DNA from 2 places in the Kurthia sp. Dielmo genome. Region 1 is predicted to be linked to the other one. Evidence: predicted binding sites of a transcription regulator. Region 1 holds the regulator's gene; the other holds the start of a gene.

Region 1 (6,192 bases):
CGCCTTTTGTTCATGCGCATACAACCCCGGACTTACATATGCCCACAACTGATACATAATAACTGGCATCGTCAACACAAGTGCAATGACAAAATCCGCCTGAAAGAAAATCTTTAGCGGATCCGTGACATTAAAGGCATGTAACTGCAAAGACTTTGCATGCTCACTATACTGTAAGTAATGAATAAGTGGCTTCGCAATAAAAAGGCCTATAATCACATTGATGACAAAGAAAACGGTTACTGTAATTAACCGTTTTCGAAGTTCATTTATATGCTGTTCAAGCGTTAGTTCATTATCTTCCATTGCAATAACTCCCTAACTATTTATGTTCAACTTTATTTTTCTCTTTTGTCTTATCATCATCGTCATCCACTAAACCTTTAGTGGCATTCTTGAATTCACGGAGCGTGGAGCCCATCGCTTTTCCAAGCTCAGGCAGCTTCTTCGGACCAAAAATAAGTAGAGCAACGACAGCGATGATTACAATGCTGCCAAAACTAACTCCTCCCATTACAGGCACCTCCTCATTAAGATGCCTATATTGTAACGCAATCATTCTCAATTAGCTATAGCATTCTCAATAGACTATTGACTCATTTTCCTACATTACGCATAAAGTAGCTCAGCGTCTGTAATTCAATTGATAAATCGATTGTATGTACACGGAATGTATCCGGTACTTGTAGGCGCACAGGCGTGAAATTAAGAACACCCTTCACATCCATCGCAACAAGGCGGTCTGTCATCATTTGAGCAGAGCGTGCTGGTACTGTTAAAATCGGTAGCTCAGCATGAAACTCTTCAAATTTTTCTTCCATAACATCTGGATGAAAAACGGGTACACCATTGACTAATTTCCCATCAAGTGGATAGTTCGTATCGAAGGCAACAACGATTTTCATATTCTGATTTTTTTGGAAGTTATATTTCAGTAGCGCATGCCCCAGATTACCAATCCCGATAACAGCGACATTCATGCGCTCATTATCATCTAATACATCTCTAAAGAAAACGAGTAATTTTTGTACATCATAGCCATAGCCTTTACGACCAAGTGCGCCGAAATGTGAAAAATCTCGTCGAATCGTAGCAGAATCTATTTGCATCGCCTCACTTAACTCTTTTGAAGAAATGCGTTCTATTCCTGCTTCCGAAAAATTTTGAATGAAACGATAATAGAGAGGTAATCTTTTCGTCGTAGCCTGCGGAATTTTATAATTTTCTTTCAAAGCGGTTGTCCCCTCCTGGATTAACTTTAACTTCTTAACATTGCACCACTGCCCACATTTCGATAAACTAAAATGAGAACTGAGGTGTACTTCATGATTGTATTACAAGTCAATCAATTATATAAATCTTATATTGCAGATGAAATTTTAAGTGGCGTGAAGCTCGAAGTACAGCATCGAGACCGCGTCGCACTTGTTGGCCGTAATGGTGCCGGCAAATCCACATTATTAAAAATTATCGCGGGGCAACTTTCGTATGACTCCGGCGATATTATTATGCCAAAAGATATCCATCTTGGCTATCTCGATCAACATGCGGGTCTTGATTCAGACCTAAGTGTATGGGATGAAATGATGACGATATTCGAGCCCCTAAAAGCGCTTGAAACAACGATGCGCTCACTCGAACAGCGTATGGCAGACCCAGACATTTATAACGATGCTGAACAATATGCCAAAATTATGGCTGATTATGATCAGCTTCAACATGACTTCAAAGCACGTGGCGGCTATCAATACGAAGCCGATACACGTGGGGTTCTTCACGGGATGCAGTTCCCTCGAGAAATGTTTGACCAGCCAATTAATTCATTATCCGGCGGTCAGCGTACACGACTTGCCCTAGCGAAGCTACTACTTAGCAAGCCTGAGCTCCTTATTCTCGATGAACCGACCAACCACTTAGACATTGAAACACTAAGCTGGCTAGAGAATTATTTGAAGAACTACGATGGAGCCATCCTTATCGTATCACATGACCGTTACTTCTTGGACCAAGTTGTGTCGATTGTCTATGAAGTTTCTCGTCATCATGTCTCAAAATTCTCTGGGAACTATTCGGACTATCTAGACCAAAAAGCGAAAAACTATGAATTAGACGTTAAACGCTATGAAAAAGAACAATCGGAGAAGGCGAAACTTGAGCAATTTGTTGAAAAAAATATTGCTCGTGCATCCTCTACAAAAATGGCGCAAAGCCGTCGTAAAATGTTAGAGCGACGTGAATGGATGGATTCTCCGCTTGGCGATGAAAAGTCAGCCACGCTGACATTTGAAATCGAGCGTCAAAGTGGCAATGATGTATTATCGGTGGATAACCTCGCAATTGGCTATGATGACAAATTAATTTCAGAGAATATTCAGCTACGTGAATACCGCGAAGACCGTATCGCTCTTGTCGGCCCAAATGGTGTCGGTAAATCTACACTATTGAAAACGATTGTAGGCGACCAACCAAAACTTGCTGGTGAAGTACGCTTTGGTACGAATGTTCAAATTGGCTACTACGACCAAGAGCTTGCAAAATTAACGAGCAATCGTACGGTCATTAAAGAAATTTGGGATGAATGGCCATTAATGAACGAAAAAGATGTACGTTCTGTACTCGGCCGTTTCCTATTTTCAGGCGACGACGTTGAAAAAATTGTGAGTGACTTGTCTGGTGGCGAAAAAGCGCGTCTAGCACTTGCCAAATTGATGCTTGAGAAAAATAACTTCCTCGTACTCGATGAGCCAACCAACCACTTAGATTTAGATAGTAAAGAAGTACTTGAAAATGCGTTGATCGATTACCAAGGCACACTGCTTTTCGTTTCACATGACCGTTACTTTATTAATCGTATCGCCACAAAAGTTGTTGAACTCTCACATGATGGGACATTCGAATATTTAGGTGACTATGATTATTATGTTGAGAAAAAACTGGAGCTCGAAGAAATTGCGCTTGAAAAAGCAGCTGAAGAGCAGGCAAAACACCCTACGCCAGTAAAAGAGAAAAAAGCGACAAACACATCAATTGATAAAGAAGCCAAGAAAAAAGAACGCAGCCTTCGTCGTAAAATCGAGACGTTAGAAGTTGATATGGCAACGTTTGATGCACAAATTGTTGAATATGAGCAGCAGCTTTGTGACCCAGATGTCTATTCAGATCATGAAAAAACGCTGACCATTCAATCGGCATTAGATGATGCCAAAGAACAAAAGGATACGCTTGAAATGGAATGGCTTGAATTAAACGAAGAGCTTGAAGCACTTTAATCCTTTAAAGAGAGGCTTGGACAAAACACGTCATTTTCCTTTTTTAGCGTTCGCAATGAAAAACCGGAACCGCGCTACAGCACGATTCCGGTTTTTCTTATGCTCATATAAACGGTTGTTTTTATACGTATGTCCCAGCCTCTTCTTTTTTATGGCAACCTCCTAATATAAATTTCGCTCTTATAAAAAAGGAGGCGTCCTATGAATAAAAATTGGTTAATGTCGTTGTTAGTCATTGTATTCATTTATCAACTTGGCTTTTTTGCGGTTCATTTACCATCATTTTTACACTATTTGTATTGGGGTTCTGCAAGTATTTTTGGTCTTGTCATAGGGTTCTACAGTTTAAAGAATTTCTATAAAAAGCTACCGGTTGCTTTACTCGGGACACTAACATTTTTAATAGGTGGCTTCACATCTTCCCTTCTTCTCTTAGAATTGGCTACATTAAACATGTAAGATGCAGGATTTTTCTGCATCTTTTTTAGTTATCCACAGGCTAGTTGATTCCTATTTTTCATTATACATATTTATGCAATTTATCCAAATCGCGTCATAACGCGATTTATAGCATTAAAAAACAGCCCAACAAGTAAATTGTCAGACTGTTTCAAAAAGTTATCCACATGTGCATAACTTTATTTTCCTTTTTTAATCATTCCAAGAACGTAATTCCATGCCTGGGCGACCATTTAAATCCCAACCGCTACGTTTGCCGGCTTTAAACATTTCTGTTCCTGCTGCTGCAATCATTGCGGCATTATCTGTACATAATTTAAGTGGTGGTACGAAGAACGGAATGCCCTCTTCATTGAAGATTTTCTCCAGTTCCGTACGTAAGCCTTTATTGGCTGATACGCCACCTGCTGCGATAACTTGCTTCACATTAAATTCACGTGCCGCACGCAATGTTTTCGTTGATAGCACTTCTACAACACTATCTTGGAAACCTTTTGCGATATGGTATGGATTAATATCGCCACCGCGTTGTTTTGCGTTGTGTTGATAGTTAATAACGGCTGATTTTAAGCCACTAAAGCTGAAATCATACGAATTAGGCTCCAACCATACACGTGGAAACTCGATAGCTTCGTCACTTTCATGTGCCATTTGGTCAATACGTGGACCACCTGGGTACGGGATGTCTAGCACGCGCGCTACTTTATCGTATGCTTCACCTGCTGCATCATCACGTGTTTCACCAATTACTTCAAATGAGCCATGCTCTTTCATTAAAACAAGTTCTGTATGCCCACCTGATACGACTAATGCAAGTAATGGAAACTCCATTGGTTGCATTAAGTTATTCGCATAAATATGCCCTGCAATATGATGTGTGCCGACAATCGGTAAATTATGTGCAAAAGCAAAAGCCTTCGCAGCATTAATACCGATTAAGAGCGCACCAACAAGCCCAGGACCTTCTGTAATACAAACTGCATCTAAATCCTTAGGCTCCATATTCGCTTGCTTTAACGCTTCCTCAAGAACGATTGTGACATTCTCTACATGATGACGTGATGCAATTTCTGGCACAACGCCGCCAAAACGTTTATGACTTTCAATTTGTGATGCCACGACGTTTGAAATGATTTCAGTCCCATTTTTCACGATAGACGCGGCCGTTTCATCACAGCTACTTTCAATACCTAATATATAAAGATCTTTTTCCATTATAAATTCACCCACATGACAAGAGCATCCTCTTGATTATCTGTATAGTATCCTTTACGAATACCACCTGCCTGGAATCCTAGTTTGCGATAAAGATTTTGTGCTACGTCATTTGTTACGCGCACCTCAAGGCTCATAACCACGCAGCCCTGCTCTTTTGCGATGCGCATGGCTTCGCGCATCAATTGCTCCCCAATTCCTTTGCCGCGACCTGCTGGCATAACGGCAACATTTGTAATCTGACTTTCATCAAGCACAATCCACATACCGCAAAAACCGATAATTTCATCGTCTTCAAGTGCGACTACATAGGTTGCTTGTGTATTTTTCGTCATTTCCATTTCAAATGACTCTAATGTCCATGGCGCTGGGAATACAGCTTCTTCAATATGGTGAACAGCTGCTGCATCCGCAAGCGTCATTAAACGATAGGTTACCACATTTGTTCACCTACTTATTTTTTTGTTCTTTAATCCAATTCGCCTCAGCTTCTGCTAAACGGCGATATTGTGGCACAAAATTATGCACCGCATCCCCTGTTAATTGAGGCATTTTTTCTGCTAAATAAATTAGTTGTGCAGCATCTGGTAAATCAATTGTATAGGGCGCACGAACTGCACGCTCGCCTAATGTTTCGACAATTACATCCCAGAAAGTATCCACATCATGCCCTACGAATAATACAGGTGCATTCAGTGAATCTAATTTTTCTATTAAGTCTGCGATGCTATAGTGATGGTCCTCAACAACATTTTCAAAGCCATTTACTGCATCAAAAGCACCCGCGTATACATTTTGACGGCGTGCATCAATTAACGTACAAACAATGCCATTATACATTGCCGCATTTGCTGCTAGCATTTTTAAGCTTGAAACGCCTACTAAAGGCTTGTTCAGTGTCCATGCTAATGTTTTCGCAATCGTTACGCCAATACGAATACCTGTGTATGAGCCAGGCCCTTCGCTGACTGCCACCGCATCAATATCCTGTGCTGTTAACTTCACACGTGTTAATAAGCGCTCAATCGCAAGCATCGCACCACCTGAGTGATTTAACTTAATATTTGTTACTTCGTTTGCGAGCACTTGACCGTCTTTCACTAACGCTACGGCAAGCGGTGTATTTGCTGTATCAATACCTAACCAAATCATTTCATTAACTCCTCACACAACTGCTCATAACGTGTTCCAGTTGGGTTTAGTAAAAATCGTCTTGCGTCTGCATCAACACGTTCAATACGAATCGCAA
Region 2 (6,192 bases), on a different contig from region 1:
TTAAGTCATTATAAAGTTCCGCCCGCACTATTTTCATATCAAGCATATGTTGTCGATTGCGTTTTAATGCTACATATGGCAATACAAATACAAGGATGCCAAATAGCAAAGCTAACAACAAAGCATATGGAATGCTAAATACACCCAATGCGATAATCGCGATGCCATACAATATAAGTGCAAATAGCGCTGGGAAAATTGTTTTTAAATAAAAGTTTTGCAAATGCTCTAAGTCATCGGCCAGTAACCCTAATAAATCGCCGATTGCGTAACGTTCTTTTAAAACGAGCGCCTGCGTCTCTAATCGTTGAAATAATCGCACGCGCATTTTTGATAACACGGCTAATACAAAGGAATGGCTTGCAAGCTGTTGTAAATAATTAAGTACGGGACGTGAAATCCCAAATGCACGTACTAAGACAATTGGCACGTAGACAAGCAAGATATTTTCAGGTCGTAATGACGACTTTGAAATTAAATATCCCGATGTAAACAAGAGTGCACATGCAGCAATGAGTGCACCCACGCCGAAAAGAATCGTCAATATAAGCAGGCCTTTATGCGCTTTTACATAAGGCTTAATCCAATCGTTCATGACATTTTCCTCCTTGTGCGGCAATAAGTGCAGCATAGTGACCTTGTTGTTTCATAAGTTGTTCATGGGTGCCAACTTCGACAATTTCACCATCATCAATGACAATAATCCGGTCCATATTGTGCATCCAATGCAAGCGATGCGTTGCAAAAAAGACAAGACGCTCGTCAAATAACGGTAATATGCGCTCCTTTAATTCCGCTTCCGTTTCGATATCTAGATGCGCGGTCGGTTCATCGAATAATAATATGCGGCGGTCTTCCAGAAAAGCACGTGCTAGCGCAATTCGTTGTTCTTGTCCTCCACTCAATATTCTTCCAGATTCCCCAATCCATTCATCTAAACCATGGGGCAATGCCTCAATTACTTCACGTAATCCCGCACGATCACAAGCCGCTATAATCGCCTCCTCACTCGCATGTGGTGTATAAAAGGCAATGTTATTGCGTAATGTATCGTGAAAAATATAAGGGTGTTGTGGAATATAATACAATTGGCGTTGCCAATCTGCATTGTATAACGATGGTAATACTTGACCATTAACCGTAATACGGCCGCCTGTCGTATTTAAAAACCCTCCAAGTAATGATAATAACGTTGATTTCCCGGCACCTGAGGCACCAATAATGCCAATTTTCTCATAGCCTTGTGCCGTTACATGCCACGCTTTTGGTATTACACGATCTTTAACACGCACGCCATCGGGCATTAATTGGCTTTTCTCATCCCACTGTGCTACCGGCGTATGGTCAAGCGATTGTCGGTGCTCCTCTAGTGCTTGTTGAATTGTCTTAAAAGCATTTTTCCCATCAAGTGTTGCATGATAATCACTACCAAACTCGCGAATTGGTGAAAAATAGTCCGGTGCCACAATGAGAACAGTTAATGCCGGTAATAACACGATTGTGCCATTAATTAAACCAAGCCCTAAAAACAATGCAACAATGGCAACGGATAAACTCGTAAAAAACTCGAGGGCAAATGTTGATAAAAAGGCCAAACGTAATGTGCTCATAGTTGCTTTGCGGTATTGTTCACTAACCCGTTCAATATTACGGTCATAACGTTTACTAAGTCCTAATACACGTAATGTCATAATGCCGCGTAAGGAATCTACGAAGTGGTTTGATAACTGTTCGTAGGACTCATACTGGCGATCAGCTTTTGCCTTTGCTGCAAGACCTACAAGCGCCAAGAAGAAAATGAGGATCGGTACGACGACAACCAATATAATCGCAGAGCGCACATTTTCTGTCCAAACGAACACGACAATCATGGTCGGGATTATCAGCATATTCATCAGCTTCGGTAAAAAGAGCTTAATATACGTTTCAACATTGCGAATCCCTTCAACGGCTAATGTCACCGTTTGTCCGGTTGCAGTACGCTGCGATCCTACATCAAAAATATGATGCAATAAATCGTCGCGTAAATGGTGACCGATTTTTTTCGCATAGGCCGTAATAAAGCGTTCACGTAAGGCAACAATGACTTGTTTGCCAATAAAACACGCCGCAAATAACAATAAAAGAAGCCACTGTTCAGACAGCGGCTCGTTGTGGAAAACATGCGTAATCGCTGTCGCTAAATAAATGGCTTGTAGGATGGTCATCGTGCCCTGCAACAGGGCTAGTACCCCTAAGCATACAAATACCCCTTTAATGCGTGGTAATGTAAATAGCGCTCGATCGATCATGTTCTCCATCTCCTATTTCTTTGTTGGGTGAATCCGTTTACGGAAAATATAGTAACTCCAAATTTGATACCCTAAAACGAATGGTAATAAGACGACTGAAATTTTTGTCATAACAGATAAGGTGTAATCGCCTGATGACGCATTATCAATCGTTAAATTAAATGCGGGGTCAATCGAGCTAATCATGACGCGTGGGAACAACCCAACGAATAACATGATGACAACCGAGGCAAAAGCAAGACCCGTCATCGTAAAAGCAATGCTTTCCTTTTTCTTTGTCGCAAATGCCCAGGCAAGTAATGTACATGCTACTGTAATCGCTAAAAATACTGGTGTAGCAACCGGTCGTACTGTAAAGAAGTCCGTGCTCGTGTACGTTAAGACAGCGAAGACAACCTCGCCTGCTAATAACACGATAAAGAGCTTGCTTAACATTTGGCGTGCGCGCTCACGTACAACGCCTTCTGTACGAATGCCGATAAACGTTAATCCGTGAACGAGCGATAAGAGCATAACCGCTACACCACCAACGACAGAATAAACGTTCACGTAATCTGTAAATGTGCCGAATAAATGCATATCTTTATCGATTGGCATTCCTTGCACAAGACTCGTAAATAACATCCCTAGTAAAAACGGTGCGAGTGCACTACTACCAAAAATAAGCCAGTGCCAATAGTTAATATATTTATCTGTATGTGTGTGGTGACTATATTCAATCGCGACACCACGTGCGATTAATACGAGTAAGAAAATAACAAATAAGGTGTAGTAACCTGAAAACATTGTGGCATACCAGCTAGGGAATGCTGCAAATAACGCCCCACCTGCTGTAATGAGCCAAACTTCATTGGCATCCCAGAACGGTCCAATTGTTGACATTAATTGATTGCGTTCATTTTTATTTTTGGCAATTAGGCGCGTTGACATGCCGACGCCAAAGTCAAAACCTTCTAAGAAGAAAAATCCAGTAAATAATACGGCGATTAAGATAAACCAAAATACAGTTAAATCCATTATTTAAACGCCTCCTTATCCATTAAATCAACATTTTCTTGCTTTGGTGCTGTATCGATAATTGACGGTCCTTGTTTTGCGACGCGTGCAACCATGTAAATCATAATAATCGCTAAAATAACATAGGCGGTACTAAATGAAATCGTTGAGAATAATAATTGTCCCATTGAAACGTTTGGTGACACCGATTGCGCCGTTGTATAGTAGCCAAACACCGTCCAAGGTTGGCGACCAATTTCCGTCATAATCCAACCTGCTGTATTCGCAATAAATGGTGCTGCCATCGCAAACATCATTGTTCGCAGGAACCATGTTGGTGTTGCCAAAATACCTTTTCGACGATTACCGAACCATAAACCAAGTATTGATAATACGAGCATGACACCACCGAAGCCTGCCATAATACGGAAACTCCAAAATACAGGCCATACAGGTGGAATGTAGTCTACACCTTCACCATATTTTTCTTCGTATTTCGCTTGCAGTGTTTTCATCCCTTCAACAGAGCCACTGAATTCACCATATGCTAAATAACTTAATGCGAATGGTAAGTCGATATTCCACGTATTTTTTTCCTCTTGTTGGTCACCGATGGCTAAAATTGTCCATGCTGCCGGGTCCTCTGAGTCATCCCAAAGCGCTTCAGAAGCGGCCATTTTCATTGGTTGTGAGTCCATTAAATGTTTTGCTTGTGCGTGTCCAGAAAATGCAATCGCAAGTGACGCGATTGCCGCAACAATCATTGAGATGTTAAATGATGTTTTGAAAAACTCGACGTCTTTTTTCTTTAACAAGTTATAGGCACTAATCCCACCAATAACGAATGCGCCAGTTGCTAATGCGCCAAATACCGTATGTGGAAATTCTACTTGAAGCTGTGGATTTGTTAACAGCGCCATAAAATCGGTTAATACGGCTTTGCCGTCTTGAATTTCAAAGCCTACAGGTTCTTGCATAAATGAGTTAGCTGCTAAAATCCAAAGCGCCGATAGTAATGTCCCAATACTAACGAGCCATGCAGAAACGGTTATGACCCAATCGGGTAATTTGCCGCGTCCAAACATCCAAATACCGATAAATGTAGATTCCATAAAGAATGCTAAAAGTGCTTCTACTGCTAATGGTGCGCCGAATACGTCACCCATAAAGCGCGAATATTCAGACCAGTTCATGCCGAATTGGAATTCTTGTAAAATCCCTGTTACAACCCCTATCGCAAAGGATAGTAAAAAAATCTTACCCCAGAATTTTGCCATCCGTAAGTATTCTGCTTTTTTCTTAAATAAATACATCGTTTCGAAGATCGCGACGATAAAAATAGTCCCAATCGAAAGCGGAACGAAGAAGAAGTGAAAAATCGTTGTCAGTGCATATTGCACACGAGCCAACTCTAAAACATCCATTGTGCATCCTCCTTTTTTTGAAGCTTGTCATTTATTTTTACAGTTACAGTATACTACGCAATTTTAAGAAAAATAGCCTATAATTCAAAAAAAGTTTCACGATTACGTGTTCAAATTGTGAAACTTTTGGAAAGTTTTATATTCATTTTTCTACCTGTTTTATAGGTATTTATAATCTAAAAACTAGTTATCATTGGTTACGTTAACTTTAAAGGTAAAAAATAATGCCTGACGTCAAAAGTCTGTCACACTGCTGTTTCAACTTAGACAAATTCACTTCACAAAACACGCAATTCGCTGTCCTAAATGTGTCACAACCATTTCAGGTGTTACGCTGTAATGACTATGCTGTGCGGCAAGTTTTTCCGCGGTCTCTGCCTGTAAATATGCCGCGGTATACAACGCTTGCTCCGCCGGCACGCGCTGTGTCACGAATGATAAAATCAAGCCGGTTAAAACGTCGCCACTCCCTCCTTTTCCAAGAGCACTGCTGCCAATTGGAATGAGCCACTGTGCTCCGTCTGGCGTCGCTACAATCGAACGATGCCCTTTTAATAACACATATACCCCGAATTTCTGTGCTAAATCGCGCGCATACGAAAATCGATGTTGTTCAATCTCTGCAATGGTCGTATCGCATAACATGGCCATTTCTCCTGGGTGCGGCGTCAAGATAACACATTTGCCCGTCGCACGAACATGTTGTAACAACGGTTTCATCATATAGAGACCGTCCGCATCAACGATAATCGTCTCCGGTCCTTCAAGCGCCAACAGCCATGCTGCAACTTCTTGAAGCTGCGCTGCACGCCCTAACCCTGGTCCAAACGCTACCGCGCGTATTTTTGTAAAATCATGTAGCGCAACGCCTTCTTTTGTCATATACCCATCTTCTGACGCTGCGCTCTTTAATAATACTTCCGGCGCTTGTAACATCATGCTTGGCATTAATCCTTCGGGTACAATAAGCGAAATAAGCCCAATGCCACTATGAAACGCCGCCTTGGCACTATAGAGCGGTGCGCCAACATAATGCTGCGAGCCACCAATCACTGCACCATGACCAAATGTCCCCTTATGACCATCTAACGGGCGTGCCGGTAACGCCGCTTTGACGAGCGCGGGCGTAACAATTGTTGGTGCCGTCATGTGAAGTGTGTCCACAAGGGTTTCGGGCACTGAAATATCGACCACTATAAGCTCGCCTATATAATGCGAAGCTTGTTGTAAATAGCAACCAATTTTCGGTTGTGCTAGCGTCAGCGTATAATCCGCTTCAATCGCCGCATCGACAACTTCCCCACTATTAGCATGTAAACCTGATGGTAAATCAATCGCCACAACCATTTTTTCGAGCGCATTTATTAGCGGAATTAACCATGTCATATGCCCACGCAATGCCCCGCTCGCACCCGTACCTAGTAAACAATCGATTAGCACGGCACAAGAGGCCAACCAAGCTGTTGTTTGCACTTCTTCTA

Evidence for each region. Region 1 encodes Rex, which represses fermentation and respiration genes when NADH is low (regulators of the CRP and FNR family bind a similar motif). Its sites were predicted from a motif close to TTGTGAAATATTTCACAA; they were not measured.
Region 2: a site for Rex is predicted at 4,827-4,844, ahead of KTHG_RS06245 (cytochrome ubiquinol oxidase subunit I). Genes of this name have one in related genera too.

Annotation. Positions count from the first base shown of each region.
Region 1 is NZ_HE578967.1:712-6,903, reverse strand. It holds gene tatC (twin-arginine translocase subunit TatC) at 1-306, opposite strand, end outside; gene KTHG_RS19945 (twin-arginine translocase TatA/TatE family subunit) at 323-514, opposite strand; gene KTHG_RS19940 (redox-sensing transcriptional repressor Rex) at 597-1,232, opposite strand; gene KTHG_RS19935 (ABC-F family ATP-binding cassette domain-containing protein) at 1,326-3,269, shown strand; gene KTHG_RS19930 (hypothetical protein) at 3,471-3,728, shown strand; gene tsaD (tRNA (adenosine(37)-N6)-threonylcarbamoyltransferase complex transferase subunit TsaD) at 3,921-4,943, opposite strand; gene rimI (ribosomal protein S18-alanine N-acetyltransferase) at 4,943-5,383, opposite strand; gene tsaB (tRNA (adenosine(37)-N6)-threonylcarbamoyltransferase complex dimerization subunit type 1 TsaB) at 5,394-6,095, opposite strand; gene tsaE (tRNA (adenosine(37)-N6)-threonylcarbamoyltransferase complex ATPase subunit type 1 TsaE) at 6,092-6,192, opposite strand, start outside.
Region 2 is NZ_HE578957.1:267,407-273,598, forward strand. It holds gene cydC (thiol reductant ABC exporter subunit CydC) at 1-595, opposite strand, end outside; gene cydD (thiol reductant ABC exporter subunit CydD) at 579-2,288, opposite strand; gene cydB (cytochrome d ubiquinol oxidase subunit II) at 2,304-3,308, opposite strand; gene KTHG_RS06245 (cytochrome ubiquinol oxidase subunit I) at 3,308-4,711, opposite strand; gene KTHG_RS06250 (NAD(P)H-hydrate dehydratase) at 4,985-6,192, opposite strand, start outside.